3 regions of the Promicromonospora sp. NPDC060271 genome follow, and region 1 is predicted to be linked to each of the others. Evidence: predicted binding sites of a transcription regulator. Region 1 holds the regulator's gene; each other region holds the start of a gene.

Evidence for each region. The regulator HrcA, encoded in region 1, represses chaperone genes, less so after heat shock. The targets are predictions, from matches to a motif close to TTNGCACTCGNNNNNNNCGAGTGCNAA.
Region 2: groES (co-chaperone GroES) is a predicted target of HrcA. The motif match lies at 3,587-3,613, and genes of this name have one in related genera.
Region 3: groL (chaperonin GroEL) is a predicted target of HrcA. The motif match lies at 1,873-1,899, and genes of this name have one in related genera.

The regions. Positions count from the first base shown of each region.
Region 1 is NZ_JBHXBG010000220.1:67-6,067, reverse strand. It holds gene ACFWE2_RS23215 (AAA family ATPase) at 1-2,349, opposite strand, end outside; gene ACFWE2_RS23210 (hypothetical protein) at 2,450-2,635, opposite strand; gene hrcA (heat-inducible transcriptional repressor HrcA) at 3,000-4,019, shown strand; gene dnaJ (molecular chaperone DnaJ) at 4,074-5,195, shown strand; gene ACFWE2_RS23195 (16S rRNA (uracil(1498)-N(3))-methyltransferase) at 5,206-5,973, shown strand.
Region 2 is NZ_JBHXBG010000150.1:5,229-11,229, forward strand. It holds gene tsaD (tRNA (adenosine(37)-N6)-threonylcarbamoyltransferase complex transferase subunit TsaD) at 1-232, opposite strand, end outside; gene ACFWE2_RS19860 (malonic semialdehyde reductase) at 343-957, shown strand; gene ACFWE2_RS19865 (glutamate--cysteine ligase) at 1,020-2,195, opposite strand; gene ACFWE2_RS19870 (SAM-dependent methyltransferase) at 2,192-3,460, opposite strand; gene groES (co-chaperone GroES) at 3,795-4,091, shown strand; gene ACFWE2_RS19880 (WhiB family transcriptional regulator) at 4,231-4,518, opposite strand; gene ACFWE2_RS19885 (MerR family transcriptional regulator) at 4,709-5,911, shown strand; partial or broken gene ACFWE2_RS19890 (IMP dehydrogenase) at 5,979-6,001, shown strand, end outside.
Region 3 is NZ_JBHXBG010000145.1:3,326-9,326, reverse strand. It holds gene groL (chaperonin GroEL) at 95-1,723, opposite strand; gene ACFWE2_RS19500 (phytoene desaturase family protein) at 1,920-3,437, opposite strand; gene ACFWE2_RS19495 (cold-shock protein) at 3,703-3,906, opposite strand; gene ACFWE2_RS19490 (hypothetical protein) at 4,197-4,832, opposite strand; gene ACFWE2_RS19485 (DUF3263 domain-containing protein) at 4,875-5,183, opposite strand; gene ACFWE2_RS19480 (uracil-DNA glycosylase) at 5,301-5,963, opposite strand.

The sequences.
Region 1 (6,001 bases):
GAGCTCGGCGATCGCCCGCGCCGCCGTCGCGAGAGACGTGAGGTCGTAGGCCGGGCTGCGCGGGTGGTCCGGCGCGACGACCACCGAGAGGCGCTCCAGCGCCGCGGCCGGCTCGCCGCGCAGCAGCTCGAGCTCCGCCTGGGTGGCCCTGCTGCGGGACCGGATCTGTTCCTCCAGGCGGCCGAACCGCTCCCAGGTGGCCGCGCGGTGGCGGGCCTCGGCCTGTGCCCGCTCGACGTCGCCGCGCCACATCAGGAGCCAGGCGCGGCGCTCGGTCAGGTAGGCGGTGTACACGCTGTCGTGGATCAGGGGCACCGTGCGCTCGTACCAGGCGGCCGCCTCGGCCCAGTCGCCGCGCCCGATCCAGGCCTCGACGACGTTCCCTTCGATCATGATTCGCGAGCCCTCGGAGGCGCCGTGCCGGCGTGCCTCCGTGATCCCCTCCTGGGCGATCTCGACCGCCCGGTCCCACTCGCCGACGAGGATCCGGGAGTCCGAGCCGTTGGTGTAGTACCGGCTCAGCCCTCGCCAGGCGCCCTGCGCCGCATCGCGTGCGGCGTCGATCTCGGCGAAGCCGCCGGCGTCGCCGCGCTGGACCCGGCTCACGCCGCGCAGGTTCAGCGCTACCGACGTGACCTCGGGGCTGCCGATCGCGATCCCCGCCTCGTAGGCGGCGGTGGCCGCCACTATTCCTTCCTCGGTCCGGCCGTCGAGCATGGCGTGGCGCGCCCGCAGCATCAGGAGGTGGGCGCGGACGGCGTCGTCCCGGCCGGGTTCGACGAGGGCGAGGGCCCGCTCGATGAGCTCCGGCCCCTCGCCGGAGCCGGCGTGGCCCGCGATGAGCGCCGTGTCGGAGAGCATGCCGGCGAGGCCCGCCGGGTCGTCGCGGGGCCACTCGGCGATCGCCTCGTGGGCAACGGCCAGGGCGCGGGTGGTCCGGGTGGACCCGCGCAGCGACTCGGCGACGGTGCGGAGCAGCTCGTGGTGCGGCAGGCCGGCCACGGCCTCGGCGTCGGGCACCTGTTCCCAGAGCTCCAGGGCGCGCTCCCCGAGGGCGACCGCGGTGGACGACGCCGCGCCGTCCGCCGCCGCCCGGTGCCCGACGACGGCCGCCGCGAGCGCCCTGTCCAGGATGCCGGCACGCCACCAGTGGTCGGCTATCCGGGACAGCTTGGCGACCGACCGGGCGCGCCGGACGAGGGCGCCCTCCAGCGCCCGTGCGTACGCGGCGTGCAGGCGGCGGCGCTCGCCCGGCAGCAGCTCGGCGTACACGGCCTCCTGGACCAGCGCGTGCCGGAAGGCGTAGCCGATGTCCGTGGTCACCAGCACCTGGGCGTCGACCGCCTCGCGCAGCCCGTCCTCGGGTTCGGGTCCGACGCCGGTGGTGACGTCGGCCAGGACGTCGTCGAGCACGTCGTGCCAGACGCGCGGGCCGGCGGCCGCGACGACGCGGCAGAGGGCCTGGGCCTCGCGGCTCAGGTTCCAGTAGCGCAGCAGGAGGATGTCGCGCAGGGAGTCGGGCAGGTCGGTGTCCAGGAAGCCGACCAGCTCCTCGACGTAGAAGGGGACGCCCTCGCTGCGGTCGGCCAGGTCGGCGAACGGCTCGGCGGAGCGGTCGGCGTCGAACCCGGCGGGGGCGACGGGGTCCAGACCGCGTGCGAGGCCGTCCTGGCGGCCGGTGGTGCCGCCGAGCAGGTCGCGCGCCATCTCCCGGACCTCCGCGACGCCCAGGCGGGCCAGGTCGAGGCGGGTCGTGAGCCGGGCCCGGTCGAGCTCGGCCATGACGCTGCGCAGGGGGTGCGCGCGGCCGACGTCGTCGCTGCGGTAGGTGAGCAGCAGGAGCAGTCCGGCGGGTGCGGTGCGGGCGAGGCGCAGGGCGACGGCGCGGGTGACGTCGTCGGCCCAGTGCAGGTCCTCCATGATCACGATGACGGGGCGCTCGGCCGCGAGGCCGGCGAGCAGGTTGGTGAGGACCTCGGGAAGGCGGTCCGCTCCGGCGTCGGACGCCGGTGCGACGAGCTGGGGTGCGACGGCGGACAGGGCGCTCGCGGCGGGTCCGGCCGCGGCGACCGCCGCCTCGGGGCCAACCGTCCGGACGATGCCGCGCAGCAGTCCGGCGAGGGCCGCGTAGGGGAGGGGGCCGGAGCCCTCGTCGGCGCACTGTCCGGTGAGGACGGTGACGCCGTCGGCGTGCGCGCTGAGCTCGTCGAGGAGGCGGGTCTTGCCGATCCCTGCCTCGCCGGCGATCACCACCGTGCGGTTGCCACCCGAGCGGACGGCGTCGAGGGCGGCTCTGAGCTCGCCGAGCTCTCTGGCTCGACCCACCAGACGGGCGCGGGGAACCGGCATGGGCTCATCGTCCCATGCCGGTCCCTTTGTCGGTCCGCTGGTCATCGTCGCTGGTCGTGTCTGTTCGGCACGGCTGTCCGGCACGGGCTGGCGCCGCGCGTCAGGCGACGCGGGGCCTGGCCGTGCGGGCGGCCTCGGCCTGCCTGGTGGGCTCTGCGGCGCGCTGCTCGGCCGCCCGCCGGCGGGCGTTCTCCTTGCGCTCGCGGGCCACCCGTGACTGCTCGGCCCGGCGGTTGACCTCCTGCTCGTTGGTGCGGTACTCGGCATAGTCGGAGAAACCGAACATGGTGTGTGCCTCCTGGTCGTCGCAGGCCCGTCGCCGGCGATGACTCAAGGTTCGTCCGTGAGGTACCCCTGGCGGATCGGGTGGTCTCCGCATCTTTCGGACCGGGTCCGCCGAGGTGTTCGGCGGCACCTAAGGCATTGCCTTATTCGGCCCCTCGCGAACGGGGAGGCCACTAGGGTGAGGCACCCCTGACCTGCCGGTCTGCCCCGTTCGGGCCCGGCCGGTGGGGACGGGTGGCGGGTCGAGGGCTTGGCCTGTGGCGTGTGCCGGATAGGATTGGCACTCGGCAGGCGAGAGTGCTGGAGCGCCGGCCGGAACCCGGGTGCAGGTCCCGGACGTTCTACCTGGGACGGAGGTGAACGCGGTGAGCGAAGAACGCAGGCTCGATGTCTTGCGAGCGATCGTGGAGGACTATGTCCGGACACGGGAGCCCGTGGGCTCCCGCATACTCACCGAGCGGCACAAGCTCGGTGTCTCCCCGGCGACCGTGCGCAACGACATGGCTGCCCTGGAAGAGGCCGGGCTCATCGCCCAGCCCCACACCTCGGCCGGACGCATCCCGACGGACAAGGGCTACCGCCTGTTCGTGGACCAGCTCGCGGAGGTGCGCCCGCTGAGCGTGCCCCAGAAGCGCGCCATCGAGACGTTCCTGTCCGAGGCGGTCGACCTCGACGACGTGGTGGCTCGCGCCGGGCGCCTCATCGCGCAGCTCACCGGCCAGGTCGCCGTCGTGCAGTACCCGTCGCTGCGCCGTTCCGGGCTGCGGCACCTCGAGCTCGTGCCCTCCGTGGAGGGGCGGCTCCTCGTCGTCGTCATCACGGACACGGGACGGGTGGAGCAGCGTTACCTCGACGCGCCCGTCGGGATGGACGACGGGACGCTCGGCGAGCTGCGCGCGCGTTTCAACGCCGCGGCCGCCGGCCACCGGCTCACCGAGATCGGCACGGCCTTCGCGCGGGTCACCGAGGCGATGCCCGACGAGCACCGCGCGCTGGGTACGGCCGTGGCCGAGGTGGTCACCGCGGCGCTCGCGGAGGAGAGCGAGGAACGCATAGTGCTGACGGGGCAGGCCAACCTGGCGCGCTCCGGCATGCGGTTCGAACAGGGCCTGCGTCCCGTGCTCGAGGCCCTCGAGGAGCAGGTGGTCCTGCTCGGGCTCCTCACCGACATGACCGACGACGCGGGCGTTGCCGTGAGCATCGGCCACGAGAACCGGCTGGCGGGCCTGTCGGAGACCTCGGTGGTCACGTCCGGCTACGGCTCGTCCGACGGCGACACCGTCGCGATCCTGAGCTCGATCGGCCCCACCCGTATGGACTACCCGGGCACCATCGCCGCGGTGCGCGCCGTCGCGCGCTACCTGTCGCGTGTGCTGCCCAACTGACCACTCACCTCTTCACCCCACGTTTCTTCACCTAAGTTCTCAAGAGAGAGACCTGTGACCGACTACTACGAGATTCTCGGTGTTCCGCGCGACGCCTCGCCCGAGCAGATCAAGAAGGCATACCGCAAGCTGGCCCGCGAGCTGCACCCCGACGTGGCAGGCAACGTGGGCGAGGACCGGTTCAAGGACGTCGCGCGTGCCTACGAGGTGCTGTCCAACCCGGACAAGCGCCAGCAGTACGACATGGGTGTCGACCCGACCGCGCCCGGTGGTGGCGCCGGTGGCGGGTTCGGCGCCGGGTTCGGTTTCCAGGACATCTTCGAGACCTTCTTCGGCGGCGGGCAGCCCACCGGGCCGGTCCCGCGCGCCCGGCGCGGCAACGACGCGCTCGTGCGGCTGGACCTCGAGCTCGCCGAGGCGGTGTTCGGCGCGAAGCGCGAGATCCAGGTCGACACGGCCGTGGTGTGCAACACCTGCGCCGGCGACGGCGCGCGGCCGGGCACCTCGGCGCGCACCTGCGACGTCTGCCACGGCCGCGGCTCCGTGCAGCGGGTCGCCCGCTCGTTCCTCGGCCAGGTCATGACCAACCAGCCCTGCTCCGCCTGCGGCGGCTTCGGCACGGTCATCCCGGAGCCCTGCACCGACTGCGCAGGCGAGGGCCGCGTGCGTTCGCGCCGCACCGTCTCCGTGAACGTCCCGGCGGGCGTCGACACCGGCACGCGCATCAAGCTCTCCGCCCAGGGCGAGGTGGGCCCCGGTGGTGGCCCCGCCGGCGACCTGTACGTCGAGATCCGCGAGCGCGCGCACGACACGTTCGTGCGGCGCGGCGACGAGCTGCACTGCACCCTCCAGGTGCCGATGACGGCGGCCGCGCTCGGCACCGTCCTCGAGCTCGACACCCTGGACGGGCTCCAGGAGATCGACCTGCGCCCGGGTACGCAGCCGGGCCAGGTCATGACCCTCAAGGGCCTCGGCGTGGGGCACCTGCACTCGACCGGGCGCGGCGACCTCAACGTGCACATCGAGGTCCAGGTGCCAACGGCCCTGGACGAGGAGCAGACGGCGCTCCTGCAGCAGCTCGCGGTCCTGCGCGGCGAGGAGCGGCCCGAGTCGCGCCTCGCGTCCGCGCACGGCGGCGTGTTCTCGCGGCTGCGCGACAAGTTCAGCGGCCGCTGACCGCCGACCCATGAGCGCGCCAGTCTTTCTCGCGGAGGCGTCCACCGCCCATCCGCTCTCCGGGTACGCCGCGGGCTCGGTCTACGTGCTCGACGGCGCCGAGGGCCGGCACGCCGGCGTCGTCCAGCGGCGCGGCCCGGGGGAGCGGATCGACGTCGTCGACGGCGCGGGAGTACGCCTGCGGACCGTCGTCGAGTCGGTGGCCGGGGCCGAGGTGCACCTCCGGGTCGAGGAGGTGGACGTCGAGCCGGCGCCCGCCGTCGTCGTGACGCTCGTCCAGGCCCTCGCGAAGGGCGACCGCGACGAGATGGCCATCGAGGCCGCCACCGAGGTCGGCGTGGACGCCATCATCCCGTGGCAGGCCGAGCGGTCGGTCGTCGTCTGGCGCGGCGACCGGGCCGCGAAGTCGCGGGCACGCTGGGTGAGCACCGTGCGGGCCGCGACCAAGCAGGCCCGCCGCTGCCGCATACCCGACGTCGAGCTGCCGCTGAGCACCAAGCAGCTCGCGGCCAGGACCCGCTCGGTCGTCGCGGCGGGCGGGACCGTTGCCGTGCTGCACGAGGAGGCGAAGACGGGCCTGGCGGCGGTAGCGCTGCCCGAAGCGGGCGAGGTGCTTCTCGTCGTCGGTCCCGAGGGCGGGATCTCGGAGGCCGAGGTCGCCTTGCTGATCGACGCGGGTGCGGTGCTCGCCCGCCTCGGCCCGCACGTCCTGCGCACGTCGACGGCGGGCCCGGTGGCGACAGCCCTCCTGAGCGACCGCCTGGGCCGCTGGACCTGACCGCCCCGCGAAGTAGAGCGCCTGTCCG
Region 2 (6,001 bases), on a different contig from region 1:
TCGCGTCGACCTCGGACAGGTCGACGTCCGCCTCGCCGAGCGCCCGCTGGATGGTGGGGATCATCGCCTCGAGGTGGGCACGGCTGGCGACCTCGGGGATGATGCCGCCGTAGCGGGCGTGCTCCTCCATCGAGCTGGCGACGGCGTCGACCAGCAGCTCGTTGCCGCGGACCAGCGCGACACCGGTCTCGTCGCAGGAGGTCTCGATGCCGAGCACCAGTGGTTCTGCCATGGGGTCCAGCCTAATTGGTCGCGGTCGCGACGTGGTGTGCTGCCCGGTCGTGTGTCCCGCCTCATAGTTGAAGTTGGAACTATCGCCGAGGGCACCTTGTTGGCACCGGCATGACCGAGACACTCGAGGCTTCGGGCCTCGCCATCGACGACGCGACCGCCGACCGGCTGTTCCGCACGGCGCGCACCGTGACGACCTTCGCCGAGTCCGAGGTGACCGACGAACAGCTCGCCGCCGTGTACGACCTCATCAAGTGGGGTCCGACGATGATGAACACGAGCCCGTTGCGCGTGCTCGTCGTCCGCACGCCGGAGGCCCGGCAGCGCCTCGTCGCCAACGCGCCGGAGGGTAACCAGGAGCGCATCGCGAAGGCGCCGGTCACCCTCGTCCTCGCGTCCGACCCCGACTTCCACGAGCGGCTCGACGTCCTCGTCCCGCACATTCCGGGTGCGCGCGAGATGTTCGCGGGCGACGCCGAGGCGCGCGCCGAGGCGGCACGCACGAGCGCCCTGCTCCAGGCCGGGTACCTCATCGTCGGCCTGCGGGCCGCCGGCCTGGCCGCCGGCCCGATGCACGGGATCTACGACGGTATCGACGCCGAGTTCTTCGCCGAGAGCGGCTGGAAGAGCTTCCTCGTCGTCAACGTCAGCTCTGCCGACGGCGCCGACACGACGCGGCCCCGCGCACCCCGCCTCGAGTTCGACGAGGTCTCCCAGGTCGTCTGACACCCGTCTGCCGAAGTAGAGCGCTTGTCCGGACGCCCGCTCTACTTCGGCAGACGTACGGGTCAGGCCGGGAGCGGGTGGCCCGCTCGCATCTCGTCCACCATCGAGCGCACGACCGGTACCAGGTCGCCGCCGTGCGCGGCGGCCACCGCCTGCTGCCGCTGGTACGACGCTCCGGTGCGGACGATGTCCCGGACGCCCGCCAGCTCCGCCGTGCAGCCGAGCCGGTGTGCGACGGGCTCCAGCTCGACCAGCAGCTTGCCTATCGCGTCGACGATCGGCCCCTGGTTGCCGTCGGAGTCGAGGATCACCGTTGCGCCGAGACCGTAACGGGCCGAGCGGAACTTGTTCTCCTGCACGTACCACGGCGGCAGCACGGGCAGGGTCCTGCCCTGGTCGAGCTGGGTGGACAGGTGCTCGACCAGGCAGTGCACCAGGGCCGCGAGCGTCAGGGCCTCCGACAGGTTGGTCGGGCCGTCGCAGACCCGCACCTCAAGCGTGCCGAACGCGGGCGAGGGCCGCACGTCCCAGTGGACCTCGTTGAACGCCTCGACGGCGCCCACGTGCAGCATGTCGCCCGCGTACGCCTCCAGCTCCTCCCAGGTCTCGAACGGGACCGGCAGCCCCGAGCTGGGGATCTGCTGGAACAGCAGCGACCTGTTGGACGCGTAGCCGGTGTGCTGGCCGGCCCAGTAAGGCGACCCCGCCGAGAGTGCCTGCAGGTGCGGGAAGTAGGTGAGCATCCCGCGCATCAGCGGCAGCGCCTTGTCCCGGTGCTCGATCCCGACGTGGACGTGCAGGCCCCAGATGATCAGCTGGGCGCCCCAGACCCCCGTGCGCTCCATGATCCGGGAGTAGCGCTCCTTCTCGCCGACCTCCTGGTCGGCGGCGCGTGCGAACGGATGCGTCCCGCCGCCCATCAGGTCGAGGCCGAGCGGGTCGGTCACCGTCCGCACCCGGTCGAGGAGGCGTTCGAGGTCCGCCCCCGCACCCGCGACCGTTCCGCACACGCCGGTCACGAGCTCGACGGTGTTCTTCATGAACTCGCCGGCCACGTGCGGGGCGTAGCTCGCCGAGCCGTCCGGCGGTTCGACGGCGCTGCGGGCGAGGGCGCCGAGCACCTCAGGGCCGGACTGGGAGAGGTCGGCCGTGTCGGACCGGATCAGCCCGATCTCCCACTCGAGACCCACGGTGGAGCGAGGCGACTCGCCGAATCCGAGCCGGGCCGGCGAGCTCATACGGGTCCCAGCGGTTCGACGAGAAGCACCTGTTGGTTGCCTGCCACGCGTGTGAGCACGATCGTCGCCTCCTCGGTCCCGGTGAGCACGAGCTGCTTGCGAAGTTGTTCAGGTACCACGGCGGTGCCACGCTTCTTGATCGTGACGCGTCCGACGTTGCGGTCACGCAGGTACGCCTTGAGCCGCTTCAGGCCGAACGGCATGGTGTCGAGCACCCGGTAGCCGGTGGCTATCGGTGCCGGCGCCCCTGCCGGGTCGGTGGGCCGGGTCGACGGCAGGTCGGCGGGGCTGTCCGTCGCGACGTACGCGATGGTCGGGTCGACGAGGCGTCCGCCCAGCTCAGCGGCCGCCTGGCCGACAAGTCCCGCACGGATGACCGCCCCGTCGGGCTCGTACAGGTACTGTCCGACGCCGCCGACGTCGGGCACGACGTCGGCGCCGCGGACCGTGCGGCTCAGCGTGTGCTCCTTGCCGTCGTCGTCGGTGAACGTGCGCAGCACGAGCGCCGACCGCCCGGGGCCGTCGAGCGCGAGCGGGCCGAACCAGAGGCCGGCCTCGACCACGTCGCCGTTGACGGAGACCCACTGGGTCTCGGCGTCGTCGGGCAGGCCGTCGTGCGGGATGCCCGGGCCCACCTTGATGCCGACGGCGGGGACCGTCTCGCGCAGCGCCCAGACGGAGTCGAGCGGGGGCTCGTAGGCGCGGGGGTCGAAGACCCGCCTGCTGCGCGTGCCCGAACCGCCGCTCACCCGGCGGGCCGGGTCGGCGTAGACGCCCTCGATGCCCTCTGCGCGCAGGTCGAGCCCGAGCCCGTCGGCGTGCCGTACGTCCGCCTCGGGGAAGTGGCGCAGGTTCCATCGCGCGATCGCGGCGGTGCACTCGTCCAGGTCGGTGGCGACCACCCGCAGGCCCGTCCCGGCGAAGGCGAGGGAGTCGGCGCCGATGCCGCAGGTGAGGTCGGCGAGGACGGAGACGCCGGCGTCGAGGTACCGCCGGGCGTGCAGGGCCGCGACGAGGAGCCGCGTCGCCTGCTCCAGGCCGTCCGCGGTGAAGAGCATCCCGTCGGCGAAGTCACCGAACTTCGCCCGGGCCCGCGTGCGCAGCCTGGACTGGGTGACCACCGCGGCCGCGAGGTCCGGCGCGACGCCCCTGTCCCGCAGCGCGGTCACGGTCTTCATCGCCTGTCGCTCGTCGTAGGGCGGGAGGGAGCCAAGCAGGGCCCAGCCGTCGGGGCTGAGCAGTTTGCTCAGAATCGCCGCATCCATGGGAAGATCTTTCCACGTTTGTCCTGGTCGTGACGAGCGGCGCGACGCAACCTTTTCGTAGATATGGCGAGATTCCGGTGTGGCGGCGGCGCGTCGTCCCTGCGGAGTGTGAGCCACTCCACCCGATTGGCACTCGCCTTGACCGAGTGCTAGCGCCGACCTAGATTTGGGGTTGTTCACCGCTGCGGGAACCCGGTCCACGGGCCCGCGGGGGAGAACCCAGACGTTCGTGCCCGCCGGCACCCGCGACGACGGCGGACCGTCGAACGTTCGAGCCCCTTACGTCCACCACGAAGCAGATCTCGCGATCCGCTCATGAAAGAGGAGGTCCGACGTGTCGGTCCCCATCAAGCCGCTCGAGGACCGGATCGTCGTCAAGGCTCTCGAAGCCGAGACCACGACCGCTTCCGGCCTGGTCATCCCGGACACCGCCAAGGAGAAGCCCCAGGAGGGCGAGGTTCTGGCCGTTGGCCAGGGCCGCATCGACGACAACGGCAACCGTGTGCCGCTGGACGTCGCCGTCGGTGACAAGGTGATCTACTCCAAGTACGGCGGCACCGAGGTCAAGTACGCGGGTGAGGAGTACCTGGTGCTCTCCGCCCGCGACATCCTCGCCGTGGTCGTGAGCTGACTCCAGCTCACCCAGGTAGACGACGAGGGCCCCGCACCGGGAGGTGCGGGGCCCTTGCCTTGCCTGGAGTAGGCGGAGAATGGATGGAGACTCGATCAGGCCAGGCCTGAGTCGAGGAGAAGATCAAGCCACGCGTGAATCAAGCGGAGACGGACTTGCCGGCGAGGATGGCGGAGCGCTCGTCCTCGCTGAGCCCACCCCACACGCCGTACGGCTCGCGCACGCGGAGCGACTGCTCGCGGCACTGCATCATCACGGGGCAGGAGCGGCAGATCGCCTTGGCGGCCTCGGCGCGCCTACGGCGTGTCGACCCACGCTCGCCCTCGGGGTGGAAGAACAGGGTGTCGTCCGCGTCGCGGCACGCTCCCGTGTACTGCCATTCCCACAGCTCCATCACCGGACCGGGAAGCCTCGAGATCTCCGTCATGCCGAACAACCTACAAGTTGTGCAGAAGTTGTTCAAGGGGCAGTTTTCCGACGGACCGCCTGAATCGCGTCACGGCAAGCGCGCCAGAGCTGACCGGTTTTGCGTCGATCTGAACCGGATTCCACCGAGATCGGCGGCACGCCGGTTTTCGCAGTGGCGCGGAGAGGTCCAGGTCGGCAGAATCGAGTCCATGACATCTTCGCGGCCTGCCGAGAGCTCGGGCGGGTCACGTGCATCCAGCCCCGGACTGGCCGTCGCCGCAGTGGCCAGACGTCTCGGGGTGGCGCCAGCCACCCTTCGTACGTGGGACCGCCGGTACGGGCTCGGCCCGTCGGGCCGGACCGCTGGATCGCACCGCCGCTACACCCCGGACGACGTCGCTCGTCTGCTGGTGATGCGTCGTCTGACGCTCGAGGGTGTCGCGCCGGTGGACGCCGCGCGGGCCGCCGTCGAGGCAGGGGACGCGGAGCTCGAGGTAGCCACCCGGTCGGCGCCCGCGCTGCCTGCCGTGCAGGTCGAGAACGACCTGGACGGCGCGGAGTCCGAGGAGTTCGCCGAGACGTTCGTCGGAACCCTCCGGGCACCTGAGCCGGGCGAGGAGCCGGCGCCGCCGCCGAGCGCCGAGCCGAAGGAGGAACCGCGTGGCCGGGCGCGACTGCGGGCACTCCCCGGCGGCGCGACGGGCGGGGACGCCCCCGCCGCGGTGGGACCACGCTCGGCCACGGCACCGGCCCCGACGTCGGGTCGGGTCTCGGCCCTGGTCGACGCCGCTCTCGCCTACAGCAGGACCGCCTGCGACAACCTGCTCGTGCTCGGCCCCGACGGGGACCCGGCGACGTGGTGGACCGATCTGGTCGAGCCGGCGTGGCTGCGTCTGTCCGAGCGTACGGTCCTCGCCGGTCCGGGCGAGATGCCCGAGGTGGTGCTCGCGACCGCCGCGCTGCGGGCGCTGCGCCACTACACCGAGGAGTTCGAGCGGGCCGTGGTCGAGGCGGGTGGCCCGCCGGCCAACCACCCGAGCCGCATGCGCAAGATCGTGCTCGTGTTCGCGGCGCCGGACGAGGTGGTGCCGCTGTCCGCGCACGCGCTCGCCGCGGCGCTGGCCGCACAGGGCGCGATGGCGCGGATCGTCACGGGCCCAGCGAGCACGCACCGTTCGGTCGAGCTGGTGACGATGGTCCGGCCGACGGCGGTCGTCCTGGCCACCACCCAGAACAAGCCCGACCTCGACGTCGTGCACGCGGTGAACGAGAGTCATCCGGACCTGCCCATCTTCGTGGGCCTGCGGGCCGACGCCGCGGCGACGGACCTGCCGTTCGGTCCGACGGTGCAGCGTGTGCGCTCGTTCACCGGCCTGTTGCACGAGGTGCTCGCGGTCATCAAGGCGAGGTGACGCACGCCTCGGGCCGGTACCACCGCCCGACCAGGATCCGCGGCCGCACCGGCCGTAGACTTGCTGCATGACGGACCAGACCTCGCCGGC
Region 3 (6,001 bases), on a different contig from region 1:
CGGCCGACGCCGGCCGGTCGCCCTCCGTAGGGAGGGTGACCGGCCGGCGTCGGACACGGTGCCCGGGCCGAGGCCCGGGCGGGTCAGCCGGGACTCAGAAGTCCATGCCGCCCATGCCACCCGACGGGTCGCCGGCCGGGGCCGCGGCGGGCTCCGGCTTGTCGGCGACGACGGCCTCGGTGGTGAGGAACAGCGCGGCGATCGACGCGGCGTTCTGCAGGGCGGAACGGGTCACCTTGACCGGGTCGTTCACGCCGGCGGCGAGCAGGTCCTCGTACACGCCGGACGCGGCGTTCAGGCCCTGACCGGACGGGAGGTTGCGCACCTTCTCCGCCACGACGCCGCCCTCGAGGCCCGCGTTGATGGCGATCTGCTTGAGCGGGGCGTCGATCGCGGCACGCACGATCGAGGCGCCGATCGCCTCGTCACCGTCGAGCTCGAGCTTCGGGAACGCCACGGCGCCGGCCTGGATGAGGGCCACGCCACCACCGGCGACGATGCCCTCCTCGACGGCAGCCTTCGCGTTGCGGACGGCGTCCTCGATGCGGTGCTTGCGCTCCTTGAGCTCGACCTCGGTGGCCGCGCCGGCCTTGATGACGGCGACGCCACCGGCCAGCTTGGCGAGACGCTCCTGGAGCTTCTCGCGGTCGTAGTCCGAGTCGGACTTGTCGATCTCGCTGCGGATCTGGTTCACGCGACCGGCGATGAGGTCGGCCTCGCCGGCACCCTCGACGATCGTGGTCTCGTCCTTGGTGACGACGACCTTGCGCGCCTGGCCGAGCTCCTCGAGCGTCGCGTTCTCCAGCTTGAGGCCCACCGTCTCGGTGATGACCTGGCCGCCGGTGAGGATCGCGATGTCCTGCAGCATGGCCTTGCGGCGGTCACCGAAGCCCGGGGCCTTGACGGCGACGGACTTGAAGGTGCCACGGATCTTGTTCAGCACCAGGGTCGCCAGGGCCTCGCCCTCGACGTCCTCGGCGATGATGAGGAGCGACTTGCCCGACTTCATGACCTGGTCGAGCAGCGGCAGCATGTCCTTGACGTTCGAGATCTTCGACTCGACGATCAGGACGTACGGGTCCTCGAGCACGGCCTCCTGGCGCTCGGGGTCCGTCTCGAAGTAGCGCGCGAGGAAGCCCTTGTCGAAGCGCATACCCTCGGTGAGCTCGAGCTCGAGGCCGAAGGTGTTCGACTCCTCGACGGTGATGACGCCTTCCTTGCCCACCTTGTCGAGGGCCTCGGCGATGAGCTCGCCGATCGCCGGGTCACCGGCCGAGATCGCGGCCGTGGCAGCGATCTCTTCCTTGGTCTCGATGTCCTTGGCGGCGTTCAGGAGCTGCTCGGTGACGGCCTCGACGGCCTTCTCGATGCCGCGCTTGACGGCGATCGGGTTGGCACCGGCGGCAACGACGCGCAGGCCCTCCTTCACGAGCGCCTGGGCGAGCACGGTGGCGGTGGTGGTGCCATCGCCCGCGACGTCGTCCGTCTTCTTGGCGACCTCCTTGACGAGCTCCGCACCGATCCGCTCGTACGGGTCCTCGAGCTCGATCTCCTTGGCGATGGAGACACCGTCGTTCGTGATCGTGGGGGCGCCCCACTTCTTGTCGAGAACGACGTTGCGGCCCTTCGGGCCGAGCGTGACCTTCACGGTGTCGGCGAGCTGGTTGAGCCCGCGCTCCATGCTTCGACGAGCGACCTCGTCGAAAGCGATGATCTTGGCCATGGGGATGAATCCTCCGCTGGTGGCTTGTCCAGGCCGGCCGGTGCCCGCGACGGACGGCCTGCCGTCCCGGCGATCATGTCTCGCCGTGACCGGAGGCCTCACCATTCGACCATTGCTGTCACTCTCGGACGGAGAGTGCTAAGACATTATTGGCACTCGGACCATGAGAGTGCAAGACGCGTCCGGGTCGGGTGGGTCACGGACGGAGGTCCGGCAGCGAGCGGACGTCGAAGTCCCGCAGCAGCGACCTGCGGGCGGCGTGCCAGCCGCCCATCCCGTGCACGCCCGGCCCGGGCGGGGTCGAGGCGGAGCACAGGTACAGCCCCTCGGCGACCTGGTAGGGATCGGGCGCGAGCGTGGGGCGCGCGACCATCTGCCACATCGTGGCCGCTCCCGCGGAGATGTCGCCACCCGGGTAGTTCTGGTTGTGGAGCTCCATCTGCGCGGCGGGTATGCACCGCGAGCCGACGACGACGTCGCGGAAGCCGGGCGCGAACCGCTCGATCTGCCTGGTCACCGCCTCCGTGACGTCCAGAGGGGATCCCGCCGGCACGTGCGCGTACGTCCACAGGGGCCGCACGGGACCACGCGGCCGGCTCGGGTCGGCGACGCTCGGGTCGCTGACCAGGACCACGGGGTGGTCGGCATGCAGCCCGTGCGCCACGCTGTCCTCCGCGGCGACCAGCTCGGCCCGGGTCCCGCCGACATGCACCGTGGAGGCTCGCCCGACATCGGGCACCCGCCAGGGGACGGGACCGTCCAGGACGAAGTCGACCTTGGCCGCCGCGTTCCCGTACCGGAACCGCCGCAGGGCAGCACGACGCCCCGGCCGCACCCGGTCCCCGGCGATCCGGAGCAGGGTGCTTGGCGTGGTGTCGAAGAAGACCGCACGCGCGGGCGGCAGATCGGACCAGGACTCGACCCGGCGACCGGTCTCGACGGTTCCCCCGTGCGCCTCCAGGTCGCGGACCATCGCGTTCACTATCACCTGGGAGCCGCCGACCGGGATCGCCCAGCCGCCGTCGGCGTGCGCCAGGGCCGCGAGGAGCAGGGCCGTCCCCGCACCCCCGAACGATGGAAGCGGTGTGATGTTGTGTGCGGCGACGCCGGTGAGCAGCGCCTTGGCCTCGTCCGTGAGGAACCGGCGGTCCCAGCGGGGCCCACCCTGTTCGAGGAGAGCGGTGCCGAAACGCAGACCGGGCCGGACCATCGAGACGAGGGCTCGCACGGGCAGCGTGTGGCCGTCGAGACCGGGCACGCCCTCTGCCATGCCGTGCACCGTCCGCTTGTCGCCCAGGGCGAGCGCCGTGACCTGCCGCCAGCGGGCGGCGAGCGGGCCGAGGAGGCCGCTCCAGGCATCGCCGTCAGGCCCGAGCCGGTCGGCCGTCCGAGCCAGGTCGCGGAAGGCGATGCCCGCGCGGTCACCGTCCAGCGGGTGTGCGTAGGCGACGTCAGGTGCGACGAGCTCGACGCCGCGGGCGGAGAGATCGAAGGACCGGAAGAAGGGCGACGCCCAGGCCATGGGGTGCACGGCTGAGCAGAGGTCGAACAGCATGCCGTCGGCGAGCTCGGGGATCGCGACGGTGCGGGCGCCACCGCCGATCGTCGGCTGGGCCTCGAGGACCCGTACTCCCAGCCCTGCGCGGGCGAGCGTCACCGCGGCGGCCAGGCCGTTGGGTCCTGAACCCACTACAACCGCGTCGAGCAGGGTCATTCCCCCATCGAATCACGGTATCGGGCCGGACGGCCGATGGCGGGGGACAGCCCTACCGGTCGAGGCTCGCCTGGCGGGGGACCAGGTGCCAGTACGAGCAGCCGCGGTACGGGCGGCTGCTCGGCGGCGTCGGGCATCATCGTCCGGCTGCGCGGCAACGACGGTCGTCGTCGACCGTCCAGATCGGACGCCGGGGTCTGGGTCCCGGCTGTCCTGGGGGGCGGCGGGCGACGGGCGGGCCCTTCCCGCCCGTCGTCCCATCGAATCAGAGCGGACGAACCTGCTCTGCCTGCGGGCCCTTCTGTCCCTGCCCCACCTCGAATTCCACTTCCTGCCCCTCGTCGAGGGACCGGTAGCCATCGGACTGGATCGCGCTGTAGTGAACAAAAAGGTCCTGGCCGCCGGCAGTCGGGGTGATGAAGCCATACCCCTTCTCGGCGTTGAACCACTTGACGGTGCCCTGGGCCATGCGTAGTTCTCCTTGTACCTCTGCACGGGACACTCGGTCGACCCGTGGTGGTTCGAGCCTAGTGGTCCGGCTCACACCAGGGAACCCTCTATGTCCCGTATGGGGTATTAAGCGGATGGCGAACGGGCAGGTCAGCGGCCTGAGGCACGCTCCGGGCAGGCAGATATCAATCTGGTGGTACGAGCCGGACGGAGAATCGGCCACACTCCGGCCCTGCCCGGGAGCCAACCAGTGGTTGACCGAATGCCGACGACAACGCTGCCATCGGCACGTTCACCCGGCCGGCGCCGTCAGCCCGCCGGTGCCGTGAACACGAAGACCCAGACGGCCTGGGGGGAACTCGTCACAGCGGCGTTCTCGACGACGTTGGCCTCCGGGATGCCCAGGATCGCGGCGGCCGCCTTGGCCTCCTTGTCACGCCCGCTGCCGTACCAGACGACGTTGGCTCCGGCCGAGGTGACAGCCGAGAGGTCGGCCTCCGGAGGCGTCGCGGTGAACTCCGAGCCACCGAGGCCGCCGGAAACGAGGCTCTCACTGGTCGTCTGCGCGAGGCCCTGGACGTTCCCGAGGTTGAACACCATGTACTTCGCAGCCGGGTCGGCGGCCGCGACCAGGTCAGCCACGCTCGTCTCGGGCGTCTCGGGAGACGCCGACGGGCTCGGCGAAGCGCTCGGCTCCGGGGCCGAACCGGATGCCGAGGACGAGGCCGAGGGCGACGGGCTACCCTGCGCCTCTGCAGGGTCGTCACCTCCGGACAGCAGCGTGATGCCGCCCCACGCCACGGCGGCGCACACTACAGCGACCAGCAGGAACGGCCAGGCCGAGCTCCAACCGCTGCGCGGTGCACGGTGCACACCCACAGGTGCGCCCCCGGGGACAGCGACGTCGAACTCGTCGGGCGGGTAGGGGTAGCCACTCTTCGTCACGGCAGAGAGAGTAGCGGGTCGTTGTGTCGGATCGGTGCCCGCTCAGTGGTTCTCATCGGCCAACCGTCGTGCAGAGCGTCCCCGCTGGCGGGTCGATCGGACCCTGCGCAGGCGTTTGACCAGCATCGGGTCGTACTCGAGGGCGGCTGGGGTATCGATCAGCGCGTTCAAAACCTGGTAGTAACGCGTGGCCGTCAGATCGAAGAGTTCCCGTGCCGCCTCCTCTTTGGCGCCCGCATACTTCCACCAGCGGCGCTCGAACGCGAGAATCTCCCGGTCGCGGTCGGAGAGCTTGTTGCCTGCGCCGTCGACCCGGTCGGCATCGGGGCTACCGACACCAGGAGCGAGCACCTCGCTCACCGGCTCACCGCGCAGCCGAAGGACGTGACTGTTCTTCACTCTTCCCCTTTCACAGTGTCAACACGCCGACCCGCCACCCGACGCCAGAACAGAGCTTCGTGGCCGTCCCTACGGAAGGCGCCAGTCGACCGGCTGCGCACCCTGCTGCTCGAGCAGCGCGTTGGCCCGCGAGAACGGCTTCGACCCGAAGAATCCGCTGCGCGCCGACAGCGGGGAGGGGTGCGCGCTCTCGACGATCGGCACGTCACCCAGCCACGGCTTCAGGTTGCGCGCCTTCGCGCCCCATAGGATCGCCACGAGCGGACCGCCCCGTGCCACGAGCGCACGGATCGCCGCCTCCGTGACCTCCTCCCAGCCCTTGCCCGCGTGCGAGTCGGAGGCGCCGGGCCTGCAGGTGAGGGTCCTGTTCAGCAGCATGACCCCCTGATCGGCCCACGGCCGCAGGTCGCCGTTCGACGGGAGCGGGGCGCCGAGGTCGTCCTGCAGCTCCTTGTAGATGTTCGCCAGCGAGCGCGGCACGGGCCGCACCTCTGGCTGCACCGAGAACGACAGCCCCATGGCATGGCCCGGCGTCGGATACGGGTCCTGGCCCACGATGAGCACGCGTACGTCCGCGAGCGGCCGCTTGAACGCAGCGAGGACGTTTTCTCCCGCTGGCACGTAGGTGCGCCCCTGGGCGACCTCCGCGCGCAGGAAATCGCCCATCGCGTGGATGCGCGGTTCGACGTCTGCCAGTGCCTCCGCCCAGTCCGGGGCGACTACCTGCGACAACGGGGGCGGGCCCGAGGCGGCGGCGGTGTCGACAGGGG